4 regions of the Bradyrhizobium sp. SEMIA genome follow, and region 1 is predicted to be linked to each of the others. Evidence: predicted binding sites of a transcription regulator. Region 1 holds the regulator's gene; each other region holds the start of a gene.
The links. Region 1 encodes LexA, which represses DNA repair genes until DNA is damaged. Its sites were predicted from a motif close to TGTTCNNNNTGTGTTCNG; they were not measured.
Positions count from the first base shown of each region.

Region 2: the regulator LexA is predicted to act here: its motif matches at 1,727-1,744, upstream of ruvC (crossover junction endodeoxyribonuclease RuvC).
Region 3: the regulator LexA is predicted to act here: its motif matches at 1,348-1,365, upstream of FOM02_RS00720 (YifB family Mg chelatase-like AAA ATPase).
Region 4: the regulator LexA is predicted to act here: its motif matches at 1,540-1,557, upstream of FOM02_RS15595 (DUF3072 domain-containing protein).

Region 1 is NZ_CP046601.1:2,273,296-2,276,497, reverse strand. Features, by position in the region: gene glp (gephyrin-like molybdotransferase Glp) at 93-1,304, shown strand; gene lexA (transcriptional repressor LexA) at 1,481-2,182, shown strand; gene FOM02_RS10990 (hypothetical protein) at 2,382-2,606, shown strand; gene FOM02_RS10985 (hypothetical protein) at 2,813-3,202, shown strand, end outside.
Region 2 is NZ_CP046601.1:4,379,064-4,382,265, reverse strand. Features, by position in the region: gene FOM02_RS21405 (methyl-accepting chemotaxis protein) at 1-589, opposite strand, end outside; gene FOM02_RS21400 (YebC/PmpR family DNA-binding transcriptional regulator) at 795-1,541, shown strand; gene ruvC (crossover junction endodeoxyribonuclease RuvC) at 1,775-2,302, shown strand; gene ruvA (Holliday junction branch migration protein RuvA) at 2,299-2,916, shown strand; gene ruvB (Holliday junction branch migration DNA helicase RuvB) at 2,913-3,202, shown strand, end outside.
Region 3 is NZ_CP046601.1:140,040-143,241, forward strand. Features, by position in the region: gene FOM02_RS00720 (YifB family Mg chelatase-like AAA ATPase) at 1-1,289, opposite strand, end outside; gene FOM02_RS00725 (PilZ domain-containing protein) at 1,514-1,759, shown strand; gene FOM02_RS00730 (tetratricopeptide repeat protein) at 1,840-2,613, shown strand; gene FOM02_RS00735 (AAA family ATPase) at 2,670-3,202, opposite strand, start outside.
Region 4 is NZ_CP046601.1:3,184,422-3,187,623, forward strand. Features, by position in the region: partial or broken gene FOM02_RS15580 (Do family serine endopeptidase) at 1-285, shown strand, start outside; gene FOM02_RS15585 (hypothetical protein) at 560-922, shown strand; gene FOM02_RS15590 (DUF6496 domain-containing protein) at 941-1,237, opposite strand; gene FOM02_RS15595 (DUF3072 domain-containing protein) at 1,312-1,503, opposite strand; gene FOM02_RS15600 (hypothetical protein) at 1,619-1,840, shown strand; gene FOM02_RS15605 (hypothetical protein) at 1,858-2,040, shown strand; gene FOM02_RS15610 (hypothetical protein) at 2,101-2,301, shown strand; gene FOM02_RS15615 (type 1 glutamine amidotransferase domain-containing protein) at 2,541-3,101, shown strand; gene FOM02_RS15620 (hypothetical protein) at 3,181-3,202, opposite strand, start outside.

The sequences.
Region 1 (3,202 bases):
CTGCGTGATCGCCTTTTTGCCTCTGCGCCTGCACTCGGCTAGAACTCTCGCCGCCGATTTGCCCGAACGGGGCGCAGCTGGAGTTTTCACCCGTGGCCCTGATGCCGGTTTCTGACGCGCTTGCCGCGGTGCTTGCCGGCGCAGAGCCGCTGCCTGAAGAAATGCTCGCCCTCGACCAGGCCTTCCAGCGCGTGCTTGCCCACGACGTCGCGGCGCGGCGCACCCAGCCGCCGCAGGCGATGTCGGCGATGGATGGCTATGCGGTGCGTGCGGCCGACGCCGCCAAGATCGATTCCCAGCTCACCGTGATCGGCGAGGTCGCGGCGGGGCGGCCGTTTGCAGGATCGGTCGGCGCCGGCGAAGCCGTGCGGATCTTCACCGGCGGCGTCGTTCCCGACGGCGCAGACGCGGTCGTGATCCAGGAGGACACGGTTGCGGACGGCAGGCGCATCACGATCAAGGAAGCGGCCGTGACGGGACGACACATCCGCCCCGCCGGTGTCGATTTCAGCGAGGGCGACGTGCTGCTGCGCAAGGGCATCCGGCTGACGGAGCGCGACCTCGCGCTCGCCGCCGGCATGAATCACCCGTTTCTACCCGTCCACCGCCGCCCGAAGGTCGCGATTCTCGCCACCGGCGACGAGCTGGTGATGCCGGGCACCACGCCTGGCCCCGGCCAGATCGTCTATTCCAACGGCTATGCCCTGCACGCGCTCGCCCGCAGCGAGGGCGCCGATACCGTCGATCTCGGTGTTGCCGCCGATACCCTGGACGCCACCACCGCGGGCATACGCCGCGCCCGCGCGAGCGGCGCCGACATCCTGATCACCACCGGCGGCGCCTCGGTCGGCGACCACGATCTGGTCCAGCAGGCGCTGAAGGCCGAGGGCACCGCGATGACGTTCTGGAAGATCGCGATGCGGCCCGGCAAGCCGATGATGCATGGAAGGTTGGCGGCGATGCGCGTGATCGGCCTGCCCGGCAATCCCGTGTCATCCTATGTGTGCGCCTTCCTGTTCATGGTGCCGCTGATTCGGGCGCTGTCGGGCCGCTCCGTGATTCACCATCGCCGCGAGCGCGCGGTGCTGGGCCGCGACGTCGGCGCCAACGACCAGCGCGAAGATTATCTGCGCGCACGCCTGGAGACGCGCGACGACGGCACGCTGATCGCCCTTCCCGTCAATCACCAGGATTCCTCGCTGCTTGCGAATCTCGCTGCGGCACAGGCACTTCTCGTGCGCGCGCCGTTCGCGCCGAAGGCCGAAGCCGGCACACCTTGCGAGGTGCTGCGCCTGCCGGTCTGAACGCGCTGGCCACACGCGTGACGCGAACTTTGTCGCGTTCACGGTAAATTAAGCAGTTGCGGAACATGTATCGAACATATAGTGTCCGTTCATGATTTGTTTCGAGCATGCAGCGGCTTATCGCTGAATTCAGCGTCTCGGAATCGAACGACATCAACCGGGGGATTTTGGTCGAGATGTTAACGCGCAAACAGTACGAGCTCCTGCGGTTCATCAGCGAGCGACTGAAGGAAAGCGGCGTACCGCCCTCCTTCGACGAGATGAAGGACGCGCTCGATCTGCGCTCGAAATCAGGCATCCATCGCCTGATCACCGCGCTCGAGGAGCGCGGCTTCATCCGCCGCCTGCCCAACCGCGCCCGCGCCATCGAGGTGATCAAGCTGCCCGAGCTGCAGGCGGCCGCCGGCAATCGCCGCGGCTTCACGCCGAGCGTCATCGAGGGCAATCTCGGCAAGGTCCGCACGACCTCCAGCCCGCCTGCGGACGAGGGCGAGCGTCCCGTCGCGGTGCCGGTGATGGGCCGGATCGCGGCCGGCACGCCGATCGAGGCGTTGCAGACCCGCAGCCACACCATCAGCGTCCCGCCCGATATGCTCGGCTCGGGCGAGCACTACGCGCTCGAAGTGCGCGGCGATTCCATGGTGGAAGCCGGCATCCTCGACGGCGACATGGCGCTGATCCAGCGCAACGAGAGCGCCGACACCGGCGACATCGTGGTGGCGCTGATCGACGACGAGGAAGCGACCTTGAAGCGCTTCCGCCGCCGCGGCGCCTCGATCGCGCTCGAGCCCGCCAATGCGGCCTATGAGGTGCGCATCCTTCCGCCGAACCGGGTCAAGATTCAGGGCAAGCTGATCGGGCTTTATCGGAAGTACTGATACCGCAAGTACTAGGCGCGCTGTCCGCGCGCTTCGATCGGCATCGCCGACTAGAGATCGGAGCGGATGATTGTCCGCTCGCGCTGGATAGTCTTTCTGGTTTCGCGCAGATTATCCGGCCCCTCCTCCGGCGCTACATCCTCGCCACGCCGCACGAAGCAGCACCGCTTCGGAAAGGCTTTCGGTTCGAGGAGATGCCATGCGCAAGATCATCCTGAGCACAGTAGCAGCGGCGCTGATCGCAGCATCAGCATCGCAAGCCGTTGCCGCACCATCGCACCGCCATGCCCGTAAGAACGTGGCCAAGGAGACGGCCAAGGAAACGGCAATGAGCGAGCAAGTCCGCAACGCGCGCAATGCGCTCACGCAACCATCGCAACCGGTCTGGCCATACTCCGGTTGGTCGGCGCCGGCTGGCCGCTGAGCTGGCCACTGATACGCCCACCGAATGCACGAAAGCAGGCTTTGTTCCCGGGGGATTCGGGAAAGATAATGTGATCGCACGCTGCGGCAGCGAGCCGCAGATTTGCCTATAACCGGGCAGACGCTATGATGCTTCCACTCTGATAGAGGCCTGCGCCTCGTAAGACAGAGGCGCGGGTTGCTATCTCCGCATGAGGAGCACCCACGATGTGTGACTACAGCCTGCATGCCGTCGCATCGCGCCCTGCCGAGGTCGGCGAGACGATCGTGACGACAACGTTCCGCGGCACCTCGACGCGCGGCTTTGCCTCCGCGGCCGATCCGACCGTCGCGGTCTGCCTGCTGCCGGGAACGGAGCTCGCCTTCGCCGACAACGTCCGCTACGACAATCGCTGGATCTGGACGCGCACCGTCAACTCGCGTGTCGGCAAGTTCGGCAAGATTGATCCGCACATTCCCGATCGCCATCATGACGCGATCGAATTCCCCGACGGCAAATACGTGCTGGTGACTCAGCTCGTCGAAGGCCAGCAGGCAACCGTGCTGCAACTGCCCGTGACCCAGCCGCTCGGCGAGCGCGAGCACAAGCCGCAGGTC
Region 2 (3,202 bases), 2.1 Mb from region 1:
GGACCGCGAGCGCCTTCACCTCGGTGGCGACGACCGCAAAGCCCTTGCCGGCCGCGCCCGCACGCGCGGCCTCGATGGTCGAGTTGAGCGCGAGCAGCGTCGTCTGCCGCGCGATCTGCGCGATCAGGTTGACGACGTTGCCGATCGCCGCGGAGGACTCGCGCAGGCGGTCGACATTGGCGCGGGCTTCCTGCGCCGCGGTGCTGGCCTCATCGGCGAGCTTGGCGGCCGCGCGGACCTGGGCGCCGATGCCTTGCGCGGATTGGGTGAATTTGTCGGCGGCATGAGCGAAGGTCGAGGCGGTCGACTGCGCGGCGTTGGTGCGGCCGGTGAGGGCGTCGGTGCGGTCGCGGATGTCGGCCAGCGTCGCGGCGGTCGCCTCGGCGCCGCCGGCCACCGAATTGGCGGCGCGCTCGAGCTGGCGAATCATCGCCCCGAGCTCGAGTTCCAGCAGTTCCAGGATTTCCCGCGCCGAATCGCCCTCAGCGGCCGGGGCGGGCTCGGAATGGGCCGCCGGCTGCACAGTCTGCGGGGCGACCGCAGGCGCAGCCGTATCCGGCAGACGCTTCCGAAATAGTCCGAACGCCATCGGGTTTCTCTTGTCGGGGAACGGTCAGGCGCTATTTTCGCAATCCGGAATGAAATCAGGGTTAACGGTGCCTGACCTCTAGGCAGGGGGCCGTACGGTATTACCTTAAAGTCGTAGAGCCTCTTTCATTCCGGTGGGTGGAGGGCCTATAAGGCCGCGCTTCCCTAAGCTCACCTTGGCGCACGATTCCTTTACGAGACCACGCATGGCCGGACATTCCCAATTCAAGAACATCATGCACCGCAAGGGGCGGCAGGATGCGCAGAAGTCGAAGCTGTTCGGCAAGCTGGCGCGGGAAATCACCGTCGCCGCCAAGCTCGGCACGCCCGACCCCGCCATGAACCCGCGCCTGCGCGCCGCCGTGATCGCCGCGCGCCAGGAGAACATGCCGAAGGACAATATCGAGCGCGCCATCAAGAAGGCGCTCGGCAGCGACGGCGAGAACTATGACGAGATCCGCTACGAAGGTTATGGCCCGGGCGGCGTCGCCGTCATCGTCGAGGCGCTGACCGACAACCGCAATCGCGCCGCCTCCGACATCCGCTCCTTCTTCACCAAGTCGGGCGGCAATCTCGGCGAAACCGGCTCGGTTTCCTTCATGTTCGACCGCACCGGCATCATCGAATACGACCGCAGCGTCGCCGATGACGATGCGGTGCTCGATGCCGCGATCGAGGCCGGTGCCGACGACGTCGTCTCCGGCGAAGGCGGTCACGAGATCTACGCCTCGACCGAGAGCTATCGCGACGTCGCCAAGGCGCTGGAGGCCAAGTTCGGCGAGCCGCGCAAGGCCGCGCTGATCTGGAAGCCGCAGAACACGGTCGCCGTCGACGACGAGACCGGCGAAAAGCTGCTCAAGCTGATGGACCTGCTCAACGAGCACGACGACGTCCAGAACGTCTACGCCAATTTCGAGGTGTCGGACGCGCTGGTCGCGAAGATGGGCGGCTAGGCCGTCCGGTAGCCTCATCCACCGCTGTCATCGCCCGCGAAGGCGGGCGATCCAGTATTCCAGAGGCGCCAGCGGATACGGAGAAGCCGCGGCGTACTGGATACCCCGCCTTCGCGGGGTATGACGACGGAGTATGAAGTGGGCAGCCCTGCTCACCCGAGACATCCCACTTCCCCTGTTACTTCCGTTCTGTTTCTGTTTCCCCCATCGCAGCCAGCCGCTATCACTGGCCCATGACCGCGCTCCCGATTCGTGGCCCCGTCCGCATCATCGGCATTGACCCCGGCCTGCGCCGCACCGGCTGGGGCGTGATCGAGGCTGAGGGCAACCGATTGATCTACGTCGCTTGCGGTTCGGTGGAGCCGCGGGACGATCTGCCGCTGTCGAGCCGGCTGCTCGCGATCCATGAAGGGCTTGCGGCCGTTCTGTCCGATCACAAGCCGATCGAAGCCGCGGTCGAGCAGACTTTTGTCAACAAGGACGGCGTTGCGACGCTGAAGCTCGGCCAGGCCCGCGGCGTCGCCATGCTGGCGCCTGCAATGTTCGGCATCTCTGTCGCCGAATATGCGCCGAACCAGGTCAAGAAGACCGTGGTCGGCGCCGGCCACGCCGACAAGCAACAGATCGCGATGATGCTGAAGATATTGCTGCCGAAAGCCGAGCCGCCGTCCGCGGACGCTGCCGACGCGCTCGCCATCGCCATCACTCACGCTCACCACCGCCAAAGCACGGCGCTCCGGCTAAAGGTGGCGGGACTATGATCGGCAAGCTCAAGGGCCTGATCGATTCCTACGGCGAGGATTTTGTGATTCTCGACGTCGGCGGCGTCGGCTATCAGGTGCACTGTTCCTCCCGCACGTTGCAGCATCTGCCTTCGCCGGGTGAAGCGGCCGTGCTGTCGATCGAGACCTACGTCCGCGAAGATCAGATAAAGCTGTTCGGCTTCCGGACCGACCAGGAGCGCGAATGGTTTCGTCTGCTCCAGACCGTGCAGGGCGTCGGTGCCAAGGTCGCGCTCGCCGTGCTCGGCACGCTGCAGCCTTCCGATCTCGCCAACGCCATTGCGCTCCGCGACAAGGCCGCGGTGGCGCGCACGCCCGGCGTCGGCCCCAAGGTGGCCGAGCGTATCGTCACCGAATTGAAGGACAAGGCGCCGGCCTTCGCCAGTGTCGATCCGGCCGTGGTGCATCTCGCCGGCGCCGTCGACGATCAGCGCGCGCCGCGCCCCGTTGCAGATGCGATCTCCGCCCTGGTCAATCTCGGTTACGGCCAGCCGCAGGCCGCCGCGGCCATCGCATCGGCATCGCGCAGCGCGGGTGAAAGCGCCGAGACGGCGCAGCTCATCCGCCTCGGCCTGAAGGAGCTCTCGAAATGAGCGATCCCAAGGCCAACCGCATGGTCTCGCCCGAGCGCCGTAGCGACGATGTCGGCGACACTGCGCTGCGTCCACAGTCGCTGTCCGACTTCGTCGGCCAGCAGCAGGCGCGCAAGAACCTCTCGATCTTCATCGAGGCGGCGCGCAAGCGCGGCGAGGCGCTGGACCACGTGCTGTTCGTCGGTCCTCCCGGCCTCGGCAAGACCACGCTGGCGCAGATCGTGGCGAAGGAGCTCGGCGTCGGCTTTCGCGCGACATCAGGCCCCGTGATCGCCAAGGCCGGCGA
Region 3 (3,202 bases), 2.1 Mb from region 1:
GGCAGGCCGGCATCGGCATAGCGTGCAAGCTGGATGTCGCGCGCCGCCGCGACGCGCGCGGCGACTTCGGCGGATCCTTCCGCCGGCGGCGGCAGGATCAGATCGGCTGCGGTGACCGCGGGCACCTCGATGCGCAAATCGATGCGGTCCATCAGCGGGCCGGAGATGCGCGCCTGGTAGTCGCCGGTGCAGCGATCGACGCGGCCGCGCTTGCACGCATAGCCCGGCTCGAACGCGTTGCCGCAGCGGCACGGATTCATCGCTGCGACCAGCATGAAGCGCGCCGGATAAGTGACGCGGTGGTTTGCGCGCGACACCGCGACCTCTCCGTTCTCCAGCGGCTGGCGCAGCGAATCCAAGACGCGCGGATCGAACTCCGGCAGCTCGTCGAGGAACAGCACGCCCTGATGCGCCAGCGAGATCTCGCCGGGCTTTGCGCGCATGCCGCCGCCTGTCAGCGCCGCCATGCTGGCCGAATGATGCGGCGAGCGGAACGGCCGCCGCGCGGTCAGCGCGCCGCCTTCGATCTCGCCGGCAACGGAGGCGATCATCGAGACCTCGAGCAATTCGCCCGGCGACAGCGGCGGCAGGATCGAGGGCAGGCGCGCCGCCAGCATCGATTTGCCGGCGCCGGGCGCGCCGATCATCAGGAGATGGTGTCCGCCGGCGGCCGCGATCTCCAGCGCGCGCTTGGCGCTCTCCTGGCCCTTGATGTCGCGCAGATCGAGCGTGGAGGCGGCGGCCTCGTGCACCTTCGGCGAGGGCCGCGACAGCACCTGCGTGCCCTTGAAGTGGTTGGCGATCTGGATCAGCGAGCTTGCGGCGATGATCTGGATGTCCGGGCTCGCCCAGGCCGCTTCGGAGCCGCAAGACGCCGGGCAGATCAAGCCTTCCTCGCGCATATTGGCGCCGATCGCGGCCGGCAGGACGCCGGCCACCGGTGCGATCGAGCCGTCGAGACCGAGCTCGCCGAGCACGGTAAAGCCCGTCAGCGCATCCGGCGGGATCGCGCCGATCGCCGCCATCAGCCCGAGCGCGATCGGCAGGTCGTAATGGCTGCCTTCCTTCGGCAGGTCGGCCGGCGCCAGATTGACGATGATCCGCCGCGCCGGCAGCGCCAGCCCCGAGGCGATCAGCGCCGAGCGCACGCGTTCGCGCGCCTCCGAAACCGCCTTGTCCGGCAGGCCGACGATGGCAAAGGCCGGCAGGCCCGGCGCGACCTGCACCTGCACGTCGACCGCACGAGCCTCGATCCCCTCAAAGGCGACGGTAGAAACCCGCTGAACCATGCCCGAACCAGCCTGCCCTCTCGTACAATCGAGGGTAGCAGAGCCCGGCGCACTCCGCAAGAACAATACGGGAACATTTCCGGGCGAGGCAAGCCTTAACGAGCCGTAAACGGGGGCCAGACACTAAGCCTCGAATGCGAGCGGCTGCGCTCAGCACATCCCAACGAATGTTCGCTACTTCTAAGGTGCGGGATGGGCCGTGGTCTAACGGGTGAACAGTTCAAATGCTTGCAAATCGCCGGAGAAGCGAACGTCGGGTGTGCAGCCGGCTCGCCAAGATTCATTTTGGCGCGGGCTCGCTGCCGCGGGATTGCACGATCACGGATATCTCGGATGGCGGCGTGAAGGTCGTGGCTGAATTTCTGGAAGTGCCGCCGCAATTCACCATCATCTTCGCGCCGGACTATTCCCGCCAATGCCGCCTGCGCTGGCGTATCGGCTGCGAATTCGGCGCCGAATTCACCGACTAAGGTCTGAACGACTGTCTCTTTAACGGGACTTTAGCGTTAATAGGCAAAGCATCTCTGATCAGTCGCCGAGTGATCAGAGTATGTCCAAGCGTTTGCCCGTTGCCTCTCCCCCGGCGCGATATCTGTTGTCCGCGTTGCTGGCACTTGCCCTCGGCGGCTGTCAGACCACCGGCCTCGAGGACGTCACCGGCGCGCTTGGCGGCAAATCGGAGACAGCCGGCAAGGCCGATCCGAAGTCGGACATGGACACCTTGCGCGAGCGCTATCGCGCCAAGCCCAGTGATCCCAACGTCGCGCTGGAATACGGCAAGGCGCTGCGCGAGAGCGGCCAGCGCGCGCAGGCGGTCGCGGTGCTGGAGCAGGCCGTGCTCGGTCATCCCAGCAGCAAGGCGCTGCTCGCCGGCTATGGCCGTGCGCTCGCCGACAACGGCAATTTCCAGCAGGCCTTCGACGTGCTCGGCCGCGCGCATTCGCCCGAGGATCCCGACTGGCGCATCCTGTCGGCGCAGGGCGCGGCGCTCGATCAGCTCGGCCGCAACGAGGAAGCGCAGCAATATTACGCCGCGGCGCTGAAGATCGCGCCCGACGAGCCGACCGTGCTGTCCAATCTCGGCCTGTCCTACGTGCTGCAGAACAATCTGCCGAAGGCCGAACAGGTGCTCGGCCGCGCCTATCAGCGCAATCAGAACGATGCGCGGGTCCGTGCCAATCTCGCACTCGTGCTGGGATTGCAGGGCCGCGAGTCCGAGGCCGAAATCCTCGTGAAGGCCGATCTGCCGCCGGACCAGGCCGCGGCCAAGGTCACGGCGCTGCGGCAGCTGCTGGCAAAGAAGCAGCAGCGGGCGGACAGGTAGCCGGCCTCTATAGACGCCTTATGGGATGAGACTCACCTAGCGCTCCGACGGAGACCTTACGACGCCTTGCGGTGCGGCGCGGAGCTGCGGCTTGACCGGCCCTTCAGCTTCTTCAGCAGTGGTCCGAGCAGCGAGCGCTTCGGCTTCTTCACCTCGCCGCGGCCGGCGAGGCGGTTCGCCATATTCTGGAACAGCTCGGTGGTGCGGTGACTCCTGGACACCTCCGCGATCATCTGGCCGTTGTTGGCTGCGGTCGAGAACAGTTTCGAATCGAACGGGATCACCGCGAGCGGCTGGCTCTCCATGGTCTTGGCAAATGCCTTGACCTCGATCTCGGCGCGCTTGTGCATGCCGACCTGGTTGATGCAGTACAGCGGCGGCCGGTCGTTCGGTCGCGCGGCCTTGAGCACGCTGAGCATGTTCTTGGTGTTGCGCAGGTTGGCAAGATCAGGCTCGGCCACGATCACGATGTCGTCGGCATTGACCAGCGCGCGCCGCGTCCAGCCCGACCATTGATGGGGCACGTCGAGCACGATGCAGGGCGTGGTCATGCGCAGCGTGTCGAACACCGCATCAAAGGCTTCCGCGC
Region 4 (3,202 bases), 910 kb from region 1:
GACGCCGGCACGCCGCGCCTCGGGCTGAGCCTGGCTCCGGCCGGCGAGGTGCAGGGCGCCGGCCAGAAGGGCGTCGTCGTCACCGAGGTCGATCCGCAAGGGCCTGCGGCGCAGCGCGGCATCCAGACCGGCGACGTCATCCTCAATGTCGGCGGCAAGGCCGTTGCCAATGTCGGCGACGTCCGCTCGGAGCTGGCGCAGGCGAAGTCCTCCGGCAAGCGCAGCGTGCTGTTGCAGGTCAAGAGCGCGGAGGCGACCCGCTTCGTCGCGGTGCCGCTCGCGTAAGGCGAACGTCGACCGAACCAAATCCAAAGGCGGCCCTTGGGGCCGCCTTTTCTGTTCGCCTTCAGAATTACCGCGGGATATCTGATAACATTCTCGTTAACGGCAGGGACGATGACCCGGTTCGTCCGAAAAAGCCGTGTTCGCTGATCACTGTTCCGAGTCGTATATTTGCTTGGCGGCAACGGAGCCGCCGAGCCAGTTGCAAGCGTGGACCTTCGAACTGCCAGCCGCTTTTTGGAACCGGCCGGTGGTTCGCATTTGATCGGTGCCGAACATGGATCGATTGAAGCTCTCGCTGAGGCGTGCGTTGCTTGTGGCGCCATTGGTGCTGTGGAGCGGAAACGCCCTCGGGCGTGATGACGGCCGTTACGCCGACTCCCCCCTCAAGCCATGGTTCGACAGCCTGCGCAGCCATCTTGGCCCGTGCTGTTCGGATGCGGATGGTTTTGCCGTTGCCGATCCCGACTGGGAGTCGCACAACGGGCATTATCGCGTGCGTCTCGACGGGCAGTGGGTCGAGGTGCCGGATGAAGCCGTCATCACCGAGCCGAACCGGGCCGGCCGCACCATGGTGTGGCCGGTGAAGACCGCGTTCGGGATTTCGATCCGCTGCTTCATGCCCGGCAGCATGATCTGACACGGATCGGCGCGAGCGCTAGGAGGATTTGCGCTTCGACGACCTCTTGGATGATTTCCTGGATGACTTCTTAGACGTCTTCCTGGACGTCTTTTTCTTGGACGTCTTGCGCTTCGATGCCTTCTTCGGGACTTTCTTGCCCTTCTTGCGCGCCTTCGACAGTCCGATCGCGATCGCCTGCTTGCGGCTCTTCACGCGCCCGCCACGACCGCCGCGTCCGCTCTTCGCGGTGCCCTTCTTGTAGCGCCGCATCTCGCTCTCGACATCGCTGCCGGCGCTACGCGAGTAACGGCGTTTCTTTGCCTTGCGTGCCATGCATTCTCTCCCTTGGCCGGGGAAAAACCATTGGACACAAGCATGGTTCCCAAAGCGCGGAACGTTCCGGCTGCCTAGAAAGAATTCGCGAGCTCGATCTCCGCCTCCAGCGCGCGGATGCGGCGCGCAGCTTCAGCGGAGGACAGATCCCGATCGTATTGCGCCGGCTGGTAGGCCTCCTCGCTGAGCCGCTTCAGCCTCAGCCCCTGCGCGCGGGTCATCTCCATGAGAAAAGCCTTTGCGTCGTATTTACCCTGAACCTGCATGTCGCTGCTCCATCCTGAATTCGTGACTTGACTATATGTTCTTATTTTGTTCTAACAAGCCATGGACAACAGAATTAATGAAATTCGACGTAAAATCAGCGCCTTGAGGCTGGAGATGGCCGATATCGAGGCGTCCGTCCGCGACCTCGTCAATCGCGATCGCGACTGCACCGAAAAAGCTCTGGCGCAGATGGATCTGCGCCGGAGGATCAATCTGCTGATCGGCGAATGGAAGGCCGCCGGCGGTGGCGACGTCCTGCCTGATGTCCGCGACCGGGTGCGCCTTCGTCCCGTGAAGACAGCCGTCAATCCGGTGCGCGCCATCGCGCGCCGCTGAGAGTTCGGAGGCGCGCGGTGGAGGAAGACCCGGACACGTACCGGATTCTAAGACTGCGCGCCGAAATCCTCGAGCTCGGCTCCGCGATCCGGCAATTGCAGCGCGAGGGATTGGATGATGCTGCGGCCCAGCTCCTGATTGCGCGCAAGCGCGCGCAGCTCGACCAGCTCGTGAAAGCCAATGCTGTGGGGCGCGTTTAACATCCCTGACATCCGACGCAGCTAAAGCGAGCGCGCTACGCGACACGCTGGAGCTCGCCGATGCACGATGCCGAAATGGCCGCTTTGATACAGGCCGTGCTGGACGACGTCTGCGCCGGGCTTCCTCTCTCCGAACTGGCGACGCGCGAGCGTGTCGCCACGCGGCTGCGTGAGGCCGCGCAAACAGATCGCCGCTCGATCGAGGATCTAAAACAGGCTGCGCGAGATGCTCTGGTCCGCGCACCGACGATGTGGCGCTAAAGCATGATCCGGAAAAGTGCGAAGCGGTTTTCCGGAAAGATCATGCGTAAACAACAACCTAAAGCGCGATGACGATTCATCCAAATCTCATCGCGCTTTAGCGCCCGGTGTGGTCATGACTTGACCGCCATCAGGCCGCTGCGGCAAGCCGCACATCCCCGTGAGATGCCGCCGGTTGCTCGGAACGGAAGCCGGTTCGACCGATTGACCGGGCTCCTCTCATAGCGATGGAGCGTTCCATGGATCTCAAGGGCAAGACGATTGCCATTCTCGCCACCAACGGTTTCGAGCAATCGGAACTGGAAGTGCCGCGCGATCGCCTGAAGCAGGCTGGCGCGACGGTCCACGTCGTCTCGCTCGCGGCGGGCGAGATCAAGGGCTGGGACAAGAAAGATTGGGGACGTCCGGTGAAGGTCGACAAGACGCTCGACCAGGTTTCCAGCAACGACTACGACGCGGTCGTGCTGCCCGGCGGCCAGATCAATCCGGATCTCTTGCGCGTCGAGCCGAAGGCGCTGTCCTTCATCAAGGAGATATTCAACGCCAAGAAGATTGTCGCTGCCGTTTGCCACGCGCCTTGGCTCCTGATCGAGACCGGCATCGCCAAGGGTCGCAAGATGACGTCATACAAGTCGATCAAGACCGACGTCATCAACGCCGGCGCGACATGGGAAGACTCACAAGTCGTCGTCGATCAGGGCGTCATCACCTCGCGCAACCCCGGCGACCTCGACGCCTTCAGCGCCAAGATCATCGAAGAGGTGAAGGAAGGTCGTCACGTCCAGCGCAGCGCTGCCTGACCTTTGCTGCACTGTTTCGACGAAAAGCCCCGCGTTGCCGCGGGGCTTTTGTTTGAGATGCGGCCGAAGCTATTTGAGCTTACTTGCTCATGCCGCCCTTG